3 regions of the Kitasatospora sp. NPDC057500 genome follow, and region 1 is predicted to be linked to each of the others. Evidence: riboswitches for the same ligand, from Rfam matches in the RefSeq annotation. Region 1 holds a riboswitch; each other region holds the start of a gene.
What was found. A riboswitch is a leader RNA that binds a small molecule or an ion and turns the genes downstream of it on or off. The one in region 1 is predicted to bind thiamine pyrophosphate.
Positions count from the first base shown of each region.

Region 2: linked by a shared signal. The riboswitch ahead of ACFU74_RS27335 (purine-cytosine permease family protein) and the one ahead of thiC (phosphomethylpyrimidine synthase ThiC) in region 1 are both predicted to bind thiamine pyrophosphate.
Region 3: linked by a shared signal. The riboswitch ahead of thiO (glycine oxidase ThiO) and the one ahead of thiC (phosphomethylpyrimidine synthase ThiC) in region 1 are both predicted to bind thiamine pyrophosphate.

Region 1 covers NZ_JBHVER010000289.1:179-6,240, reverse strand. Annotated here, with positions in the region: gene ACFU74_RS34630 (class I adenylate-forming enzyme family protein) at 1-248, opposite strand, end outside; gene ACFU74_RS34625 (glycosyltransferase family A protein) at 289-1,029, opposite strand; gene ACFU74_RS34620 (3-oxoacyl-ACP synthase III family protein) at 1,026-2,039, opposite strand; gene ACFU74_RS34615 (SPFH domain-containing protein) at 2,121-3,647, opposite strand; gene ACFU74_RS34610 (hypothetical protein) at 3,773-3,979, opposite strand; TPP riboswitch at 4,142-4,276, shown strand; gene thiC (phosphomethylpyrimidine synthase ThiC) at 4,272-6,062, shown strand, end outside.
Region 2 covers NZ_JBHVER010000158.1:3,518-9,579, reverse strand. Annotated here, with positions in the region: gene ACFU74_RS27355 (MerR family transcriptional regulator) at 1-177, opposite strand, end outside; gene ACFU74_RS27350 (peptidoglycan-binding protein) at 248-1,357, opposite strand; tRNA gene ACFU74_RS27345 (tRNA-Ser) at 1,560-1,647, opposite strand; gene ACFU74_RS27340 (S1C family serine protease) at 1,714-3,450, opposite strand; TPP riboswitch at 3,633-3,781, shown strand; gene ACFU74_RS27335 (purine-cytosine permease family protein) at 3,775-5,226, shown strand; gene ACFU74_RS27330 (glycerophosphodiester phosphodiesterase family protein) at 5,321-6,062, shown strand, end outside.
Region 3 covers NZ_JBHVER010000124.1:13,566-19,627, reverse strand. Annotated here, with positions in the region: gene metF (methylenetetrahydrofolate reductase [NAD(P)H]) at 1-523, opposite strand, end outside; gene ACFU74_RS24150 (polyprenyl synthetase family protein) at 712-1,818, shown strand; gene thiE (thiamine phosphate synthase) at 1,901-2,575, opposite strand; gene ACFU74_RS24140 (Rv2175c family DNA-binding protein) at 2,572-2,937, opposite strand; gene ACFU74_RS24135 (NAD(P)/FAD-dependent oxidoreductase) at 2,997-4,229, opposite strand; TPP riboswitch at 4,321-4,433, shown strand; gene thiO (glycine oxidase ThiO) at 4,425-5,588, shown strand; gene thiS (sulfur carrier protein ThiS) at 5,585-5,806, shown strand; gene ACFU74_RS24120 (thiazole synthase) at 5,810-6,062, shown strand, end outside.

The DNA.
Region 1 (6,062 bases):
GCGCGCAGGCCGAGCCGGTGCGCGGCGAGCAGGACGGCGAGGGCGCGCGGGCCGGGGCGGACGGCGACCCCGAGGGTGTCGCCGTCGCGCAGGCCGCGGGCGCGCAGGGCGACGGCGTAGTTGTCGGCGAGGGCGGCGAGTTCGCCGCGGCGGATCCGCACCCGGGTGCTGCCGAGCCGGGTGTGGCGCAGGACGGCGGGGCGTTCGGGGTGGTCGGTGCGCAGGGCGTGGGCGAGCCGGTCGAGCACGAGCGGTCCTCGGGATTCGGCGGGGGTCGGCGGCGGGGGGTCAGCGGACGTCGACGGCGCGGGGGCCGGCGCCGCGCTCCAGGTACCAGCGGGCGGTGCCCACCACCCCGTAGGCGCGGATCCGCCGGGTGGAGTTCTGCACCACCATGTCGCGGCGGTGGACGATGGCGGTGGTGTGCCGGCGGATCCGGTTGATGAACATCCGGTCGGTCGGCGAGGGGCGGCGCGGCATGCCGCCGACCGCCTGGTACAGCTCGGCGGTGATCGCCATGTTGTTGCCCGCGTGCATCCGGTACGGGGTGAGGTAGCCGTGCCGGCGCCGGTGCGCGGGCCGGATCCGGCCGAAGAACGCGCCGAGCGCGACCAGCGTCAGGAAGACGGCGCGCCCGGCGGGCCCGTGCTCGTCGCGGCGGGCGGTGACCCGGCCGCAGACCAGCCCGCCGCCGTCGAGCAGCGCGGCCCGGGCGGCGGCGGTCCAGCCGGGTTCGGGCAGGCAGTCGGCGTCGGTGCGGGCGAGCAGGGCGGCGCCGTGCGCGATGGCGTGCCGGAAGGCGGTGTCGACCGCGGAACCGACGCCCTTCTCCGGTTCGACCAGCACCTCGACCGGGAACGGCGCCCGGGCGGCGAAGGCGCGGACCGCGTCCACGGTGCCGTCGGTGGAGCCGTTGTCGGCGACCAGCAGGGTGAAGCCCCGGTCCCGCTGGGCGGCGAGGGCGTTCAGGGTGCCGGTGATCCTGGCCTCCTCCTGGTAGGCGGGGACGATCACCCAGAGCCCGGTCAAGACGCCTCCCAGACCATCGTCATCAGGCTGACGCCGCCGCCGAGGCCGACCATCAGCACCTTGTCACCGGGCGCCAACGCCCCGTGTATTCGATCGAGTTGGAGTCCTATCGTGGCACTGGCGACATTGCCCACCTCCGGCACGGTGACCACCAGCTTCTCCTCCGGGACCCCGGTGACCTCGACGAACCGCTCCAGGTAGGGGACGGTCACCTGGTGCACCAGCACCCGGGCGTAGTCGTCCCAGCCGAAGCCGGTGCGGGCCGCCACCCGGGTCAGGACGTGCCGGCCGGTCTTCTCGAAGACCTCGCGCAACTCCGTGCCGCCGCCCCGGAAGTAGCTGTACTCGTCGCCGCGCGGGTGGCGCGATCCGCCGCCCGGGATGCCGCCGGTCCGCCAGTGCTCGGAGGCGGTCTCGGTCTCCACGTCGAGGATGCCGCCGCGCCGTACGGCCTCGACGACCACGGCGGCGCCCGCGTCGCCGAAGGTGTAGCCGGCGAAGCCCTCGCGGAACTGCTCCGCGCCGCTCGGGTCGCGGCGCATCGCCCGGCTGGGCGTCTCGCCGGTGACCACCAGGGCACGCCGGGCCCGGCCGGCCAGGATCATCGCGCGGGCCAGGTCGATCCCGTTGAGGAAGCTGTTGCAGGCGTTGCTGACGTCGAACGCGTGGGCACGGGAGCCGAGTTCGTCCTGCACCAGATGGGCGGTCGCGGGCTCGGCGACGTCCCGGGTGGCGGAGGCGAAGAGCAGCAGGTCGATGTCGAGCGGGTGCAGGCCGCGGGCGTCCAGGGCGCGCCTGGCGGCGGCCACGGCCAGCGTGGAGGCGTACTCGTCGTCGGCGGCGAAGTGCCGGGTGACGATGCCGGTGGCCTTCTCGAAGGTCCGCTCCGGCAGGCGCAGTCGGCCGCCGGCGGTAATCTCGTCCTGGAGCTGCCGGGAGGTCAGCCGACGGTCGGGGAGCTGGGAGCCGACGGCGGTGATGCCGATCCGTGCGGTGGCTGCTGGATGCATGTGCCCATCGTCCGGTGCGCCCGGCCGCGGCCGCCTGAGTACGGGTACTCAGGCGGCCGCAGCCGGGCTACCCAGAGCGGGTCAGCCCTGCTCGGAGGCCGGGCCGGCGAAGTTCGCGGGCAGGGCGTCGACCGGCACGGCGTCCGCCGGTACCGCGTCCAGCGGGACCGTCTCCACCGCCGTCGGTGCCGGGACCGCGGCCGCCGGGGCGGCGCCGTCCGGGCCGACCGTGGACAGCAGCCGGCGGGCCAGTCCGAGCCCGGTGCCGCCCATCGCGAGCGCCTTGGCGAACAACTCGCCCATGCCGTCGGCCCCGTTGAGCAGCACCATGTGCTCGACGTTGCCGAAGGACTCCGCGGCGGCCCGCACGATCTGCGGCCACTGCTCGGCCAACTCCTGGGCGACCACCGCGTCCTGGTTCTCGGACAGGGCGGTGGCCCGCGCCTTGATGCCCTCGGCCCTGGCCAGCCCGATCGCCCGGGCGGCCGAGGCGTCCGCCAGACCGCGCGCCTCGGCCGCGGACGCCTCCGCCTGCCCGGTCGCCGTGGTCGCCTCGGCCTGTGCCAGACCGCGCAGCCGGGTGGCCTCGGCGTCCGCCTCGGCCGCGACCCGCACCCGGCTCGCCTCGGCCGCCGCCGCCAGCTCGGTCTCCCGGGCCTGCGCCTGCGCGGCGGAGATCCGGGCGTCGCGGGCGGCCTCGGCGCTGGTGCGGGTGTCGTACGCGCGGGCGTCGGCGGGCTTGCGCACGTCGATCTGGAGCTGCTGCTCCTTGCGCCGGGCCTCCAGTTCGGCGACCCGGGTCTCCTGGACCACCACCTCCTGCCGGGCGGCGGCGTCCGCGAGCGGCCCGGCCTGCCGGGCGCGGGCGGTGGCGGTGTCCATCTCGGCCTGGTACGAGGACTGCTGGATCTCGCTGTTGCGGGTCGCCTCGGCCTTGCGGGCGGCGGCCTCCTGCTCGGCCTCGGTGGCCAGCCGGTCCGCCTCGGCCTGGGCGATCCGGGCGTCCCGCTGGACGGCGGCGGCGTGCGGGATGGCGAGGTTCTTGATGTAGCCGGTCGGGTCGATGATCTCCTGGATCTGCAGGGTGTCGATGATCAGCCCGAGCTTCTCCATCTCCAGCCCGGAGGCGGCCCTGGTCTCGCCGGTGAGCCGTTCGCGGTCGCGGATCATGTCCTCGACGGTGAGCCCGCCGACGATCGAGCGCAGGTGGCCGGCGAAGACGTTGTGGACGCGCTGGCTGATCAGCTTCTGCTGGTCCAGGAAGCGGCGGGCGGCGTTGGCGATCGACACCTCGTCGTCGCCGACCTTGAAGATCACCACGCCCTTCACCCGCACCGGGATGCCCTGCGTGGTGACGCACTCGACGTTCAGCTCGGCCTCGTTGAGGTCCAGCGAGAGCCGCCGGACCCCTTGCAGGCCGGGGGTGACGAGGGTGCCGCGCCCGGTGACGATCCGGAATCCCAGACCGTCGCCGACCCCCTCGGTGCGGTGCCGGGAACCGGAGATGATCAGCGCCTCGTTCGGCTCCGCCACCCGCCACATGAGTTTGAAGAGCGTGATCCCGACGACCAGTGCCGCGGCGACCGCCCCGGCGACGATGTAGCCCATGGTTCAACTCCCCCTTCCGGCGCTGGAGATGCGCCGATTCGGATTGTCCGCCCGGGCCGATCCGGGGGAAAGGGAAGTGACATGACGGTCCGTCACAAGGTCGTCACCGGAAGGTCATCGGGGCGTCACGGGCCGATCGGCGCCACGTACACCGTCCTCGGCGGCTGGTACTCGATCACCACCACCGGCGTCCCGACCGTCAGCCGCTCGCCCGGCACGGCCAGGTAGGCGAGGAACGCCTCGGTGCCCCGGCGCTCCGGAACGTGCACCATCACCTCGCCGACCAGCCCCGCGCCAACCGCCCCGGTGACCCGCCCCGTGCTCCCGACCACGCCGGCCTCCTCGACTCGTCGACTACGGGGCCAGTCTGCCCGCAGAGGAGGCCTCCCGTCCCCCGTTCACCGTCCGGACCTCGGCGTTCCCCCTCCAGGACCCCCTCTGGACCTCCGGCGATCGGCTCGCTACGGTGTTGGACGTCATGCGCGGGCAACACCGCCTGCGGACGCGGGAGCTCGGAGCACCGGGCTGAGAGGGCGCTGAACGGGACGTCGACGGACGGACCGGAGGCTGCGTCGACCGCAGGAACCTGACCGGGTAATGCCGGCGTAGGGAGTTTGAGGTCCGATGACCACCTTTGAGGCACAGCCGCAGTCTGCCCGCCCGCAGTCCGGCAACGGGACCGCCGTCACCAGCGCGGGCACCGGCTACCCCACCCCGGCCTGGCGCAAGGCCCACCGCCAGGGGTCCCGCCCCGACCTGCGCGTGCCGTACCGCGAGGTCGTGCTCACCAACGGCAGGACCGTCCCGCTGTACGACACCTCCGGGCCGTACACCGACCCGGACTACGAGCCGGACGTGCGGCGCGGCCTGCCCGCCCTGCGCGACGCCTGGATCCGCCTGCGCGGCGACGTCGAGGAGTACGACGGCCGCGAGGCGCGCCCCGAGGACGACGGCATCCGGCACACCGCGCCGCGCGGCGGCGACCTGCGCAACCTGGACGCCGTCTTCCCCGGCCGCCCGCGCCGCCCGCTGCGCGGCCGCGACGGCGCCGCCGTCACCCAGCTCGGCTACGCCAAGCGCGGCATCGTGACCCCCGAGATGGAGTTCGTCGCCCTGCGCGAGGGCCTGGAGCCGGAGTTCGTCCGCGAGGAGGTCGCCCGCGGCCGGGCCGTCATCCCGGTCAACGTGAACCACCCCGAGGTCGAGCCGGCGATCATCGGCACCAACTTCCTGGTGAAGATCAACGCCAACATCGGCAACTCCGCCGTCACCTCCTCGATCGAGGAGGAGGTGGAGAAGATGACCTGGGCCACCCGCTGGGGCGCCGACACCGTCATGGACCTCTCCACCGGCCGCAACATCCACACCACCCGCGAGTGGATCCTGCGCAACTCCCCCGTGCCGATCGGCACCGTGCCGCTCTACCAGGCGCTGGAGAAGGTCGACGGCAAGGCCGAGGAGCTGAGCTGGGACGTCTACCGCGACACGATCATCGAGCAGTGCGAGCAGGGCGTCGACTACATGACGGTGCACGCCGGCGTGCTGCTGCGCTACGTGCCGCTGACCGCCCGCCGCAAGACCGGCATCGTCTCGCGCGGCGGTTCGATCATGGCCGCCTGGTGCCTGGCGCACCACCGGGAGAACTTCCTCTACACCAACTTCGAGGAGCTCTGCGACATCCTCGCGAGCTACGACGTCACCTTCTCCCTCGGTGACGGCCTGCGCCCCGGCTCGATCGCCGACGCCAACGACGAGGCGCAGTTCGCCGAGCTTCAGACACTGGGCGAACTGGGCCGGATCGCCCGCGCCAAGGACGTCCAGGTGATGATCGAGGGCCCGGGCCACGTCCCGATGCACAAGATCAAGGAGAACATGGATCTCCAGAAGGAGATCTGCGACGAGGCCCCCTTCTACACCCTGGGCCCGCTCACCACCGACGTCGCGCCCGGCTACGACCACATCACCTCGGGCATCGGCGCCGCGATGATCGCCTGGTGGGGCACCGCGATGCTCTGCTACGTCACGCCCAAGGAGCACCTGGGCCTGCCCAACCGCGACGACGTGAAGACCGGCGTCATCACCTACAAGATCGCCGCCCACGCCGCCGACCTCGCCAAGGGCCACCCCGGCGCCCAGGCCTGGGACGACGCCCTCTCCGACGCCCGCTTCGAGTTCCGCTGGGAGGACCAGTTCAACCTGGCCCTCGACCCGGAGACGGCCCGCGAGTTCCACGACGAGACCCTCCCCGCCGAACCCGCCAAGACCGCCCACTTCTGTTCGATGTGCGGCCCGAAGTTCTGCTCGATGAAGATCTCCCAGAAGATCCGCGACGAGCACGGCGACGGCGCCACCGCCGTCGCCTCCGGCTACGACGCCGAGGCCCTGGCCGGCATGCAGGCCATGTCCGAGGAGTTC
Region 2 (6,062 bases), on a different contig from region 1:
GCCGAGGTCCTTGAGGGCGATGACCCGGTTGAGCCGGGCCAGTTGGGCCGCCTCGTAGCAGCGGTAGCCGCTGGCCGGGTCGACCCGGGCCGGCCGGAGCAGCCCGAGGGCGTCGTAGTGGCGCAGCATCCGGACCGACACCCGGCCGTGCTTGGCGAAGTCTCCGATGTTCAACATGGTTCCTCCAGTGCAGACCCTCACACGGTGTCACGGTCAAGCACCGGCTTCGCCACCCCCGTCCGTCACGTCAGTCCGTCACGTCGAACCCCCTCCGCTGCCCCAGCACCTGGAGGCTGCGCTGGCCGGGGATGCCGTTGGCGTCCTCGCCGGAGTAGCCGAGGCTGCGCTGGAAGGCGGCGTACGCCTGCACGGAGCGGGTGCCGAGCGAGCCGTCCACCCAGCGCTGCTCCAGGAACCCCTCGTCCGCCAGGGCCTGTTCGACGATCCGCACCTCGCCGCCGTGGGTCTGGTGGCCCTGCTCGGCCCCCGGGTCGGTGCGTGCCGCCGCGACCACGTGGGCGAGCGAGACCCGCCGCGGCGAGGGCAGCCGGCCCAGCAGCCGGCGCAGCGAGTCCTCGCCCGGCACGCCGTCGGCGTCCGGTCCCGAGTACCCCAGGGCGTGCTGGAAGTCCTGGTAGTTGAGGGTGTCGGCGTCCCGCCAGTCCTCGTCGGGCCCGGACCGGTAGTGCCGGCCGAAGCCCTGCCGGACCAGCGCCTCGCCGACCTCCCTGACCTGCGGCCCGTGCGCGCCGTAGCCGTACTCCAGGCCGTTGACGGTCACCCGGTAGCGGGCGGGCCCGGACCCGCCCTGCGGCGGGGGCAGCGGCGCCCCGCCGGCCACCGCGACGATGCCGGGCATCACGACCTCGCGGAACTGCCGGACGCGGACGTCCCCCGGGCAGGCCGTCCCGCCGTTCGACCACTCGGGGAACATCCGGTGCACCCCGAAGCCGGGCCCGTCCCACGCCGGGCAGATCCGCAGCGGAATGCCGTGCCGCCGGTGCAGCCACACCCCGAGCGCGACGAGCGCGTTGACCTGCGCGTTCGTCCACGGATCGGTGCTCCGGTCGTCACTGGCCGTCTCCACGCTCACCGCACCGGTTCCGTCCGCCCTGCGGTTGGCGTGCATGTTGGCGTCGGCCCGGGTCTCGGTACCGATGAACTGCCCCACGGAGCCGTCGTACCCGACCCCGAAGTGGGACTCCAGATTGGTGGAGTCCCTCCAGTACTCGTACATCCGCCGCGGCGTCCACGGCGCCGCCACACTGTGGAAGATCACCTGCGTCGGCGTGATCGCCGGCTGTTCGTCCGACTCGGGCTGGAGCTCCATCTTCTCCGCACCGGGGTACCAGGCCATCCGTCTCTCCTCGCCAGGCCCAGGGCAGTTCGCCCCTTACGCCCGGATAGACGGACCCCACACCCCCACACGCGGACACACCCGCCCCAAACCCCCCGTTCAGGTGAATACGACCCCCTCCCCACCCCACCCCGAACAGCACGAAGGCGGGTGCCGACCTCAGTCGGCACCCGCCTTGAGCAGGTGGTTCTTCTCCTACCGGCGGAGAGCGTGGGATTCGAACCCACGGTACGGGGTCACCGCACGACAGTTTTCAAGACTGTTCCCTTAGGCCGCTCGGGCAGCTCTCCAGGCGGAGGTCAGCCTAACGGGTCCGGCGGGGTTCGGTGCACCGGGTTTCCGGGGCGGGGTGGGGGTCAGTTGTCTCCGACGCGCTCGCTGAGGGTGACCTTGGTGGTGGCGGTCTGGCCGTTGCGGGTGTACTCGACGTCGACGGTCTCGCCGGGCTTGTGCGTCCAGATCTTGCTGACCAGGGCCGGGCCGTTCTCGATCGGGCTGCCGCCGAGCTTGGTGATGACGTCGCCGGGCTTGAGGCCGGCCTTGTCGGCGGCGCCGCCGGGGGTGACGGCCGGCTGGCCCTGGATGTCGCGGGTCTGGATCTGCGCGCCGTCGCCCTTGTAGTCGTCGTTGCGCAGGACGTCGAGCTTGGCGTAGACCGGCTTGCCGGTCTTGATCAGGGTGTCGGCGACCCACTTGGCCTGGTTGATCGGGATCGCGAAGCCGAGGCCGATGGAGCCGGCCCGGCCGTTGCTGGAGGCGTTGGACTGGATCGCCGAGTTGATGCCGATCACGCCGCCGCCGGAGTCGAGCAGCGGGCCGCCGGAGTTGCCGGGGTTGATGGAGGCGTCGGTCTGCAGGGCGTTCATGTACGAGGACTGCGCGCCGGTCTCGTCGCCGGAGGCGACCGGGCGGTCCTTGGCGCTGATGATGCCGGTGGTGACGGTGGACTCCAGGCCGTACGGCGCGCCGATGGCGATGGTGGAGTCGCCGACGTTCACCTTGTCGGAGTCGGCCAGCGGCAGCGGCGTCAGCTTGTCCTTGGGCGGGTTGTCGAGCCTGATGACGGCGACGTCGTAGCCCTCGGCGCGGCCCAGCACGGAGGCCGGGTAGGAGGACCCGTCGGCGAACTTGACGGTCAGTTTGCCGCCGCTGGAGGCGGCGGGCGCGACCACGTGGTTGTTGGTGAGGATGTGGCCCTCGGTGTCGAAGACGAAGCCGGTGCCGGTGCCGGACTCGCCGTTGCCCTGGGCCTTGATGGTGACGACGCTGGGCAGCGCCTTCTGCGCGATGCCGGCGACCGAACCCGGGGCGGCCTCGTTCTTCTGGGAGTTGTTGGCCTGGACCGTGGTGGAGGTTCGGCCGGCCTTGGCGCTGACGGTCCTGTCGTCGCGGTCGGCGATGGCCACGCCGACCGCGCCGCCGGCCACGCCGGCCACCAGGGCGACGGCCGTGACCAGGGCGATCAGACCGCCGCGCTTCTTGCGCGGGCCGCCGGGGACCGGCGCGCCGGGGTACTCGCCCGGGTAGCCGAGCGGGCCGCCGGGACCACCGGGGCCCCCGGGCGCGCCGGGGGTGATGTCGTGCGGGGCGCCCCAGCCGCCGAGCGGCTGCCCGGCGCCGAACGGGTGGTGGTGCCGGCCGGTGGCACCCGGGCCCTGCGGGGCGCCGGGCGCGGCGAACGGGTCGTGCGCGGCGAAGGGGTCGTGCGCGGCGAGCGCCGGGGGAACCGGCGTACCCGGGGCCGGGGTCGCGTACGGGTTGCCGCCGTGCGGGGCGGCGACGGGCGCCGCCGGGGCGACCGGGGCCGCGGGCGCGGCGGGCGGCAGGACCGGCGGCGGGGCGTCGAGGTACCCGGTCTCGGCGGCCGGGGCGGGCGCCGGGGCGGCGGCCGGCTCCGGGGCGGCGACCTTGCTGAACGCCAGCGTGGGGGTGAACCCGCCGGAGCCCGCCTCGGCGGCCGGCTGGGCGGAGGACGGCCGGTCGGCCGCAGGCTGCTGCGCCGGACCGTCAGAAGCGGAACCCACCGCCCCCTGGCCGCCGGAGGGCTGCTCCCCCTGCGACCCGGTGGGCCCAACCTCGCGCTCGGTGCTCACGGACGACCTCCATAGCTGACAGGACCAACAACCATAGTTTTTCGCACACCCGATTCGATTGCCGTAAGGACCCTTCTGAAGAACTCATAAGAATCCTTAGCCGGGCCCGACGACCGCCGCAGCGCCGTGCGCGACCCCTCCCGCCTTGGCGTTCTCCCCGTCGCCGACTAGCCTGTCGCTCCGAACTGACACGCGGGAGCTTGGACCCACCAGGCTGAGAGTGCGCCGGTCGACCGTACGCCACGGAGTCCCGTGGACGGCCGTCGAGGGGGCGCAGACCGCCGGAACCTGTCCGGGTAATGCCGGCGTAGGGAGAAATCGGCCATGCCGCCTGCTTCGCCATCCTCGTCCTCCGGCGCGCCCTCGTCCCCGGGCGTCCCCCCTCGGCAGGACGCCGCGGGCACCGCCGCCGGTTCCCACGGCGCGGCCACCGCCGTCCTGGAGCCCGCGGGCCGCACCGAGGCACCGCTGGTGCTGGACACCGAGCCGCCCCGCACGCTGCGCTTCCGCGACCACTTCGCGCTCTGGATGAACCTCGGCGTCTCGCTGATCGGCTTCACCACCGCCGCGACCGTGCTCGGCGCCAAGGGCAGCGAACTGTCGCTGGCCGCCGCCGTGACCGCGATCGTGGCCGGCACCGTGGTCGGCACCGCGATGCTCGGCGTGGCCGCGCTGATCGGCGCCCGGACCGGTGCGCCCGCCATGGCGAACCTGCGCGGGCTGTTCGGCACCCGGCTGTCCTACGTGCCGACGGTGCTCAACATCGTCCAGTGCGTCGGCTGGGGCGTCTACGAGCTGCTGACGATCGCGCTCGGCGCGCAGACCGTGGTCGGCACCGAGGGCTACCGCTGGGTCTTCGTCGTGCTGGCCGGTGCGCTGACCACCGCGCTGACCATCTGGCCGCTCGGCGCGATCGCGGTGCTGCGCCGCTTCGTCGCCGCGGCAGTGGCGGTCGCGATGGTCTACTTCACCGTCCAGCTCGGTCGGCACGGCGTCCCGGACCCGGGCGCGGGCAACTGGCACGGCTTCCTGCCGGCGACCGACGCGATGATCGCGGTGTCGATCTCCTTCGTGCCGCTCGCCGCCGACTACACCCGGCACTCGCGCACCCCGCGCGCGGCGTTCTGGGGCAGCTTCTCCGGCTACACGATCGCGCAGGTCTGGTGCTACGTGCTCGGGCTGATGGCGCTGCTCCAGGCGGACGGCGACCCGGAGCGGATCTTCGACTCGTTCCTCGGCGTCTGGGCCGGCTGGCTGTTCCTGCTGGTGCTGGTGCTGCGCGAGACCGACCAGTCCTTCGCCAACGTCTACTCGACCGCGATGTCGATCCACAACCTGCTGCCGAAGGTCGACCGCCGGGTGCTGACGGGCGGCACCGGTGCGCTGATCACCGTGCTCGCGCTGCAGATCACCGAGTTCACCGAGTCCTACTACGCCTTCCTGGGCCTGATCGGCTCGGTCTTCGTGCCGATGTTCGCGGTGCTCGCGGTCGACTACTTCCTCGGTGCCGGGCGGCGCGGCTGGAACCTCTCCGCCGACGCGCCGTCCCGCTGGCTGATGCTGCTGCCGTGGGCGCTGGGCTTCGCCACCTACCAGCTGATCGCGCCGACCGCGGTGGCCGGCTGGTGGACGGACCTCTGGACCTCCGCGCAGGAGGCGGTGCACTTCACCCCGCAGGAGTGGACCTCGGCCTCGCTGTTCGGCTTCCTGGTGCCGGCCCTGGCCACCTGGGCGCTCACCCCGCTCACCCGGGACCGGGCCGCCGCCGCGCGCTGACGCCCGCCCGGCCCCGGACGCGGAGGCGAAGACGGCCCCTCGGGTTGGGGCCGTCTTCGCCTCCGCGTCATGTCCGCGTCCTATCGTGTAGGGCGTGACCAGCCCCGATGTCTCGCCCGCGACGGCCCGCACCGCGCCGCCCGTCCAGGTGATCGCCCACCGCGGTTCCTCGTTCGCCCTGCCCGAGCACACCCTCGCCGCCTACCGCCGGGCGCTCGCCGAGGGGGCGGACGCCCTGGAGTGCGATGTGCGGGTGACCGCCGACGGGCAGCTGGTCTGCGTGCACGACCGGCGGATCGGGCGGGTCTCGGACGGCCGGGGCACGGTCTCCGCGATGACGCTGGCGGAGCTGGAGGCGCACGACTTCGGGGCCTGGAAGACCGGCCGGCCGAGCGAGGACCCGGAGCTGCGCGGGGTGCTGCGGCTGGAGAGCCTGCTGGAGCTGGTCGTGGACTGCGGGCGCCCGGTGGACCTCGCGATCGAGACCAAGCACCCGGTGCGCTTCCGCGGCCGGGTGGAGTCCGAGCTGCTGCGGGTGCTGGAGCGGTTCGGGATCGGCGGCGGGAGCGGCGCCGGCGGAGGTGCGGCGGCCGCCGGGGGCCACGGCGTCAACGCCCGGATCATGAGCTTCTCCTCCGTCGCGCTGGCCCGGGTGGCCGCCGCCGCGCCGCAGTACCCCCGGGTGTTCCTGTTCGAGCGCGGCCTGGTGCTGCGCGGACGGCTGCGCCCGGGCGCGCCGCTGCCGGGCGGGGCGCGGATCGCCGGTCCCGGCATCGAACTGGTGCGGGCCCGGCCGGGGCTGGTGACCAGGCTGCGCGAGCTGGGCCACCAGGTGC
Region 3 (6,062 bases), on a different contig from region 1:
TGTCGTCGTCCCAGTTGGTCGAGCGCGGGTGCATGTTGGGCGAGGCCGCCACGCCGACGCAGAAGTCGCCGATCCCCTTGATCAGCTCCACCAGTTCGTACGCGTAGGTGACGCCCTGCGGGTGGCTGACCCACTCGCCCATCGGGTCGCCGGGCGGGTCGCCGCGCACCGCGAGGACGTTGCGCACGCCCTGGTCGGCGTACTGGCCGATGATGTTGCGCAGCTCCGCGACCGAGTGGTCGACGGCGGTTAGGTGGGCGACCGGGGTGAGCGTGGTCTCGGTGGCGATCCGCCCGACCATGTTCACCGTGCGCTCCCGCGAGGAGCCACCGGCGCCGTACGTCATGCAGACGAAGTTGGGGTCGAGCGGTTCCAGCCGCCGGATGGCGTCCCAGAGCTTCTGCTCACCGGCCTCGGTGCGCGGCGGCATGAACTCGAAGGAGAAGGACCGCTTTCCGGCGGCCAGGAGCTCGCGGACCGTCTGCGCGCGGTCCGGTCTGGTCGAAGCGATACCGAGTGCCATGATGGCAGGTTAGCCGTCGGCGCAAGGGCGCGGACAACTTGGTCCCAATTCCTGAGACGCCGGATGGACGAGCGGTGGACTCGGGGCGAACGCCGGACGGCGCGACCGGCCGGAACCCGTGCGTACGGCTGTTCCCCTCCACCCCGGATACGCTTGCGCTGCACCCCAGCTACCTCCGGAGCCCCATCGTGACCTCGTCCAGCCACCGGCCGGCCAATCCGATTGACGTGGAGGACGTGCGCGAGCGCGTCAACGCCGCACTCGCCGGCTTCATGGACGGCCAGTCGGCCCTGCTCGGCAAGGTCTCCCCGCAACTGGAGCCCGTCACCGAGGCGCTGCGCGACTTCCTGCTCGACGGCGGCAAGCGCCTCCGTCCGGCGTTCTGCTACTGGGGCTGGCGCGGCGCCGGCGGCGCGGCGAGCGGCGAGGGGATCACCAGGGCGGCGGCCGCCCTGGAGCTGCTCCAGGCCAGCGCGCTGGTGCACGACGACCTCATGGACCGCAGCGACACCCGCCGGGGCCTGCCCTCCGTGCACCGCCGTTTCGAGGCGATGCACCGCGAGCGCGGCTGGCGCGGCGACCGCGAGCAGTACGGCGCCTCGGCGGCGGTGCTGCTCGGCGACCTGCTGCTGATCTGGTGCGACGAGCTGTTCCTGAACTCCGGCCTCGACCCGGCGGCGGTGCTGGCCGCCAAGCCGATGTTCGACCTGATGCGCACCGAGGTCATGGTCGGCCAGTACCTGGACGTGCTGGAGCCGGTCGCCGGGGACTCCACCGACCAGGGCGCTCTGGAGCGGGCCCAGACCGTCCTGCACTACAAGTCGGCCAAGTACACGATCGAGCGCCCGCTCCAGGTCGGAGCGCTGCTGGCGGGCGCCCCGCCCCGGCTGGTGGAGGCCTACGGGGCGTTCGGCCTGCCGCTGGGCGAGGCGTTCCAGCTGCGGGACGACCTGCTCGGCGTGTTCGGCGACCCGGCGGTCACCGGCAAGCCGGCCGGCGACGACCTGCGCGAGGGCAAGCGGACGCTGCTGGTCGCGCACGCCATGCGGGGCCTGCCGACCGCCGAGGCGCGGCACCTGGACGAGCGGCTGGGCGCGCCGGACCTGACTCCCGAGGAGGTCGCCGGACTGCGCGGGCTGGTGGCCCGCAGCGGCGCGCCGGAGCGGGTGGAGCAGCGGATCGAGGAGCTGCTGCGGCAGTCGCTGACCGCGCTGGAGGCCGCCCCGCTGGCGGACCCGCGGGCCCGCGAGACACTGCTGGCGCTGGCCGAGGCCGCCACCGTCCGCAAGTACTGACGTCCGCAAGAACTGACGTCCGCGAGGGCCGGCCCGCCCCCGCGGGACACGGGGCGGGACGGACGGCGGCGGCCCCGGTCGCTCAGAGCGCGCGCAGTCGGCGGGCGAACCCGGCGGCCGCGGCCCCCGGGTCGTCCGCGGCGGTGATGGCCCGGACGACCACGACCCGGCGGGCGCCGGCGGCCAGCACCTCGTCCAGGTTGCCGAGGTCGATGCCGCCGATGGCGAACCACGGCCGCTCGGTCCCGAGCTTCGCCGCGTACTCGACCAGGCCGAGGCCCGGTGCGTGGCGGCCCGGCTTGGTCGGGGTCGGCCAGACCGGACCGGTGCAGAAGTAGTCGACACCGGGTTCGGCGGCGGCCGCGTCCACCTCGGACTCGGCGTGGCAGGAGCGCCCGATCAGCACGTCCTCGCCGATGATCGCCCGGGCGGCGGGCACCGGCAGGTCGTCCTGCCCGAGGTGCAGCACGTCCGGGCCGGCCGCGTGGGCGACGTCGGCGCGGTCGTTGACCGCGAGCAGCTTGCCGTGCCGGCGGCAGGCGTCCGCGAAGACCTCCAGTGCCGCCAGCGCCTGCCTGGCCTCCAGGCCCTTGTCGCGGAGCTGGACGATGTCCACGCCGCCGGCCAGCGCGGCGTCCAGGAACTCGGCGAGGTCGCCGCGCTCGCGCCGGGCGTCGGTGCACAGGTACAGCCGCGCGTCGGCGAGCCGGGCCCGGCGGTCGGTCACGGCCGGGCCGGTCGCGGCCAGGTCGGTCACAGCGCCATCGCCTGGGCGCGGCGCTTGACCTCGGTGGCCCGGTTCTCCCAGAGCGCCTGGACGGGGGTGCCGGGCAGCGACGGGTCCTCGCTGAACATCCACTCGAGGATCTCCTCGTCGCTGAACCCGCTGTCGCGCAGCACCGTCAGCGTGCCGATCAGGTGCTTCACCGGGCCGGTCTCGTCGATGAACGCCGCCGGGACCTGGAGCGACTTGTTGGGACCGCGGCGGACGGCGATCAGGTCACCCTTCTTGACCATGTTGCGGACCTCGGTGACCACCAAACCCCACTTCTCGGAGATGTCGGGGAGGTACAGCCACGCGGGGACCAGGGCTTCAATCTTGGCTTCGATCTCACTCACAAGCACCAGACTGCCACCTCGGCGGCCCGCCGCGCACCAACCGGGGCCGCCGCCCGCCGCTACCGGGCAGCGAGCGCCGACTTCAGCGGGACCTCCGGGTCGGCGGCGCGGGCCGGGTCGAGCACGGCGCCGCGCTCGATCAGCCGCCGGCCCTGGGTCAGGTCGCGCGGCCGGTCCACCGCGAGCAGCGCGCGCAGCGCTCCGTCGCGCAGCCAGAGCACCGACCAGCCGGCGCCGCCCGGCGAGCCGCGCCACAGCAGCTCGTCGCCCGCGCCGTGCCGCCCGGCGTACTGCACCATCCGCCCGAACTGCTCGGACCAGAAGTACTGCACCGGGTCGTACGGCGGCGCGTCGGTGCCGAGCAGGGTGGCGGCCGCCGCCTCGCCGGACTGCAGGGCGTGGTCCCAGTGCTGGACGGTCAGCCGGGTGGCGGAGCGCGCCGAGGGGTAGCTGACGCAGTCGCCGGCGGCGAGGACGCCGGGCACGGTGGTGCGCAGCCGCTCGTCGACCAGGACGGCGCCGACGGCGTCCAGGGCGACCCCGGTGCCGGCCAGCCAGCCGGTCGCCGGGCGGGCGCCGACGCCGACCACGACCTCGTCGGCGGGCAGGTGCGAGCCGTCGGCGAGCAGCACCGCGCCCGGTTCGACGGCGGTGACGCCGGTGCCGCAGCGCAGTTCCACGCCGGCCTCGGCGTACCAGGCGGCCATCGCCCGGCCGACCTCGGCGGGCAGCGCCCCGGGGACGGGCGCCGGGCCGGCCTCGACGACGGTCACCTCGCAGCCGGCCGCCCGGGCGGCGGTGGCCACCTCGGCGCCGATCCAGCCCGCGCCGACCAGCACCAGGCGCAGGCCGGGGCGCAGCAGCGCGCGCAGCGCGAGCGCGTCGTCCAGGGTGTGCAGCAGGTGGGCGCGCTCGGCGCCGGGCAGGACGCGCGGCTCGGCGCCGGTGGCGATCACCAGCGCGTCGTACGGCTCGTCCCCGGCGTCGGTGTGCAGCACGCCGGCCGTGCCGCCGGTGCCGCCGGGGGTGAGGCCGGTGGCGCGGCGGCCGGTCAGCAGTTCGACGCCGAGCCGGTCGAAGTCGAGGTCGAGGGCGGGGTTGTCGGTCTTGCCGAGCAGGACGTCCTTGGAGAGCGGCGGCCGGTCGTACGGCGCGTGCGGCTCCTCGCCGACCAGCGTGATCCGCCCCTGCCAGCCGTCGCGCCGCAGCACCGCGGCGCACTGCGCCCCGGCCAGCCCGGCGCCGACCACGACCACCCGATCCGTCTGTCCCGTTCCGCTCAGCTCAGCCACGCCCGTCACTGTACTGAGCCCGGTCCCGGTCCCCTGGTCCTAGGCCCTCAGCAGGCGCCTTCAGGGGGCGCACCCCCCGGAGTTAAGGTGGGGGCACCATCGCGGGAGCCCGGCGGACCGGGCTGAGAGGCGGGCTGGCACGGCCTGCGACCGTCCGAACCTGATCCGGGTCATTCCGGCGAAGGGAGAACAGTCTTGACACGCCTGGTACGGGGCGCCCACGCCGAGGTGCTGGTCATCGGCGGTGGGATCATCGGACTCGTCGTCGCCTGGCGGGCGGCCCAGCGCGGACTGCGCGTCCTCCTGATCGATGCCTGGCCGGGCCACGGCGCCGCCGACGTCGCAGCGGGCATGCTCGCCCCGGTCACCGAACTCCAGTACGGCGAGGAGCCGCTGCTGCGCCTCGGGATGGCCTCCAACGAGCGGTACGCCGCCTTCGCCGCCGAACTCACCGAGGCGAGCGGCGGCCACGGCACCGGCTACCGGCAGTGCGGCACCGTCGCCGTCGCCCTCGACTCCGACGACCGCGCCGAACTGCGCGAGCTGCACGCCTTCCACCAGCGGCTCGGCCTGGACTCCCAGTGGCTCACCGGCCGCGAGGCCCGCCGGCTGGAGCCGATGCTCGCCCCCGGCGTGCGCGGCGGCCTGCACGTCACCGACGACCACCAGGTGGACGGCCGCCGGCTGGCCGAGGCCCTGCTGCACGCGTGCGAACGGGCCGGCGTGGTGGTGCACCGCACCGAGGCCACCGAGCTGCTGGTCGAGCACGACCGGGCGACCGGCGTCCGGCTGGCCACCGAGGAGACCGCCACCGCCGACCAGGTGGTGCTCGCCGCCGGAGCGCGCAGTCACCTGCTGCCCGGCCTGCCCCCGGACGTGCTGCCGGCGATCCGCCCGGTCAAGGGCCAGGTGCTGCGGCTGCGGGTGCCCGAGGCGTACCGGCCGTTCCTCTCCCGCAACGTGCGCGCCGTCGTCCGCGGCGGCCACCTCTACCTGGTGCCGCGCGAGAACGGCGAGCTGGTGGTCGGCGCGACCACCGAGGAGCAGGGCTACGACACCACCGTGACCGCCGGCGGGGTGTACGAGCTGCTGCGCGACGCGCACGAGCTGGTCCCCGGCATCACCGAGCTGCCGCTGGTGGAGACCGGCGCCGGGCTGCGCCCCGGCTCGCCGGACAACGCGCCGCTGCTCGGCCCGACCGCGCTGCCCGGCCTGGTCGCCGCCACCGGCCACTACCGCAACGGCGTGCTGCTGACCCCCGTCACCGGCGACCTGGTGGCCGAGTACCTGGCCACCGGCGACCTGCCGGAGCTCGCCCGCCCGTTCTCCCCCACCCGATTCACGAAGGTCCCGGCATGAGCCCCCGCACCAGCGACATCCCCCTGAGCGTCAACGGCGAGCCCCGCGAGGTACCCGCCTCGACCACCCTGGCCGAGGTGGTCGCCACCCTCAGCCAAGCGCACTCCGGCGTCGCCGCCGCCCTGAACGAGGCCGTGGTGCCGCGCGCCGAGTGGCCGCGCACGCCGCTGTCGGCGGGCGACCGGATCGAGATCCTCACCGCCGTCCAGGGAGGCTGACCGATGGCCGACGACCTTCTCACCATCGCCGGGACGTCCTTCTCCTCCCGGCTGATCATGGGCACCGGCGGCGCCCCCAGCCTGGAGGTCCTGGAGCAGGCGCTCCGGGTGTCCGGCACCGAGCTGACCACGGTGGCGATGCGCCGGGTGAACACCGCCACCCAGGGCTCGGTGCTCGACGTGCTGACCCGCAACGGCATCCGGGTGCTGCCCAACACCGCCGGCTGCTTCACCGCCGGCGAGGCCGTGCTCACCG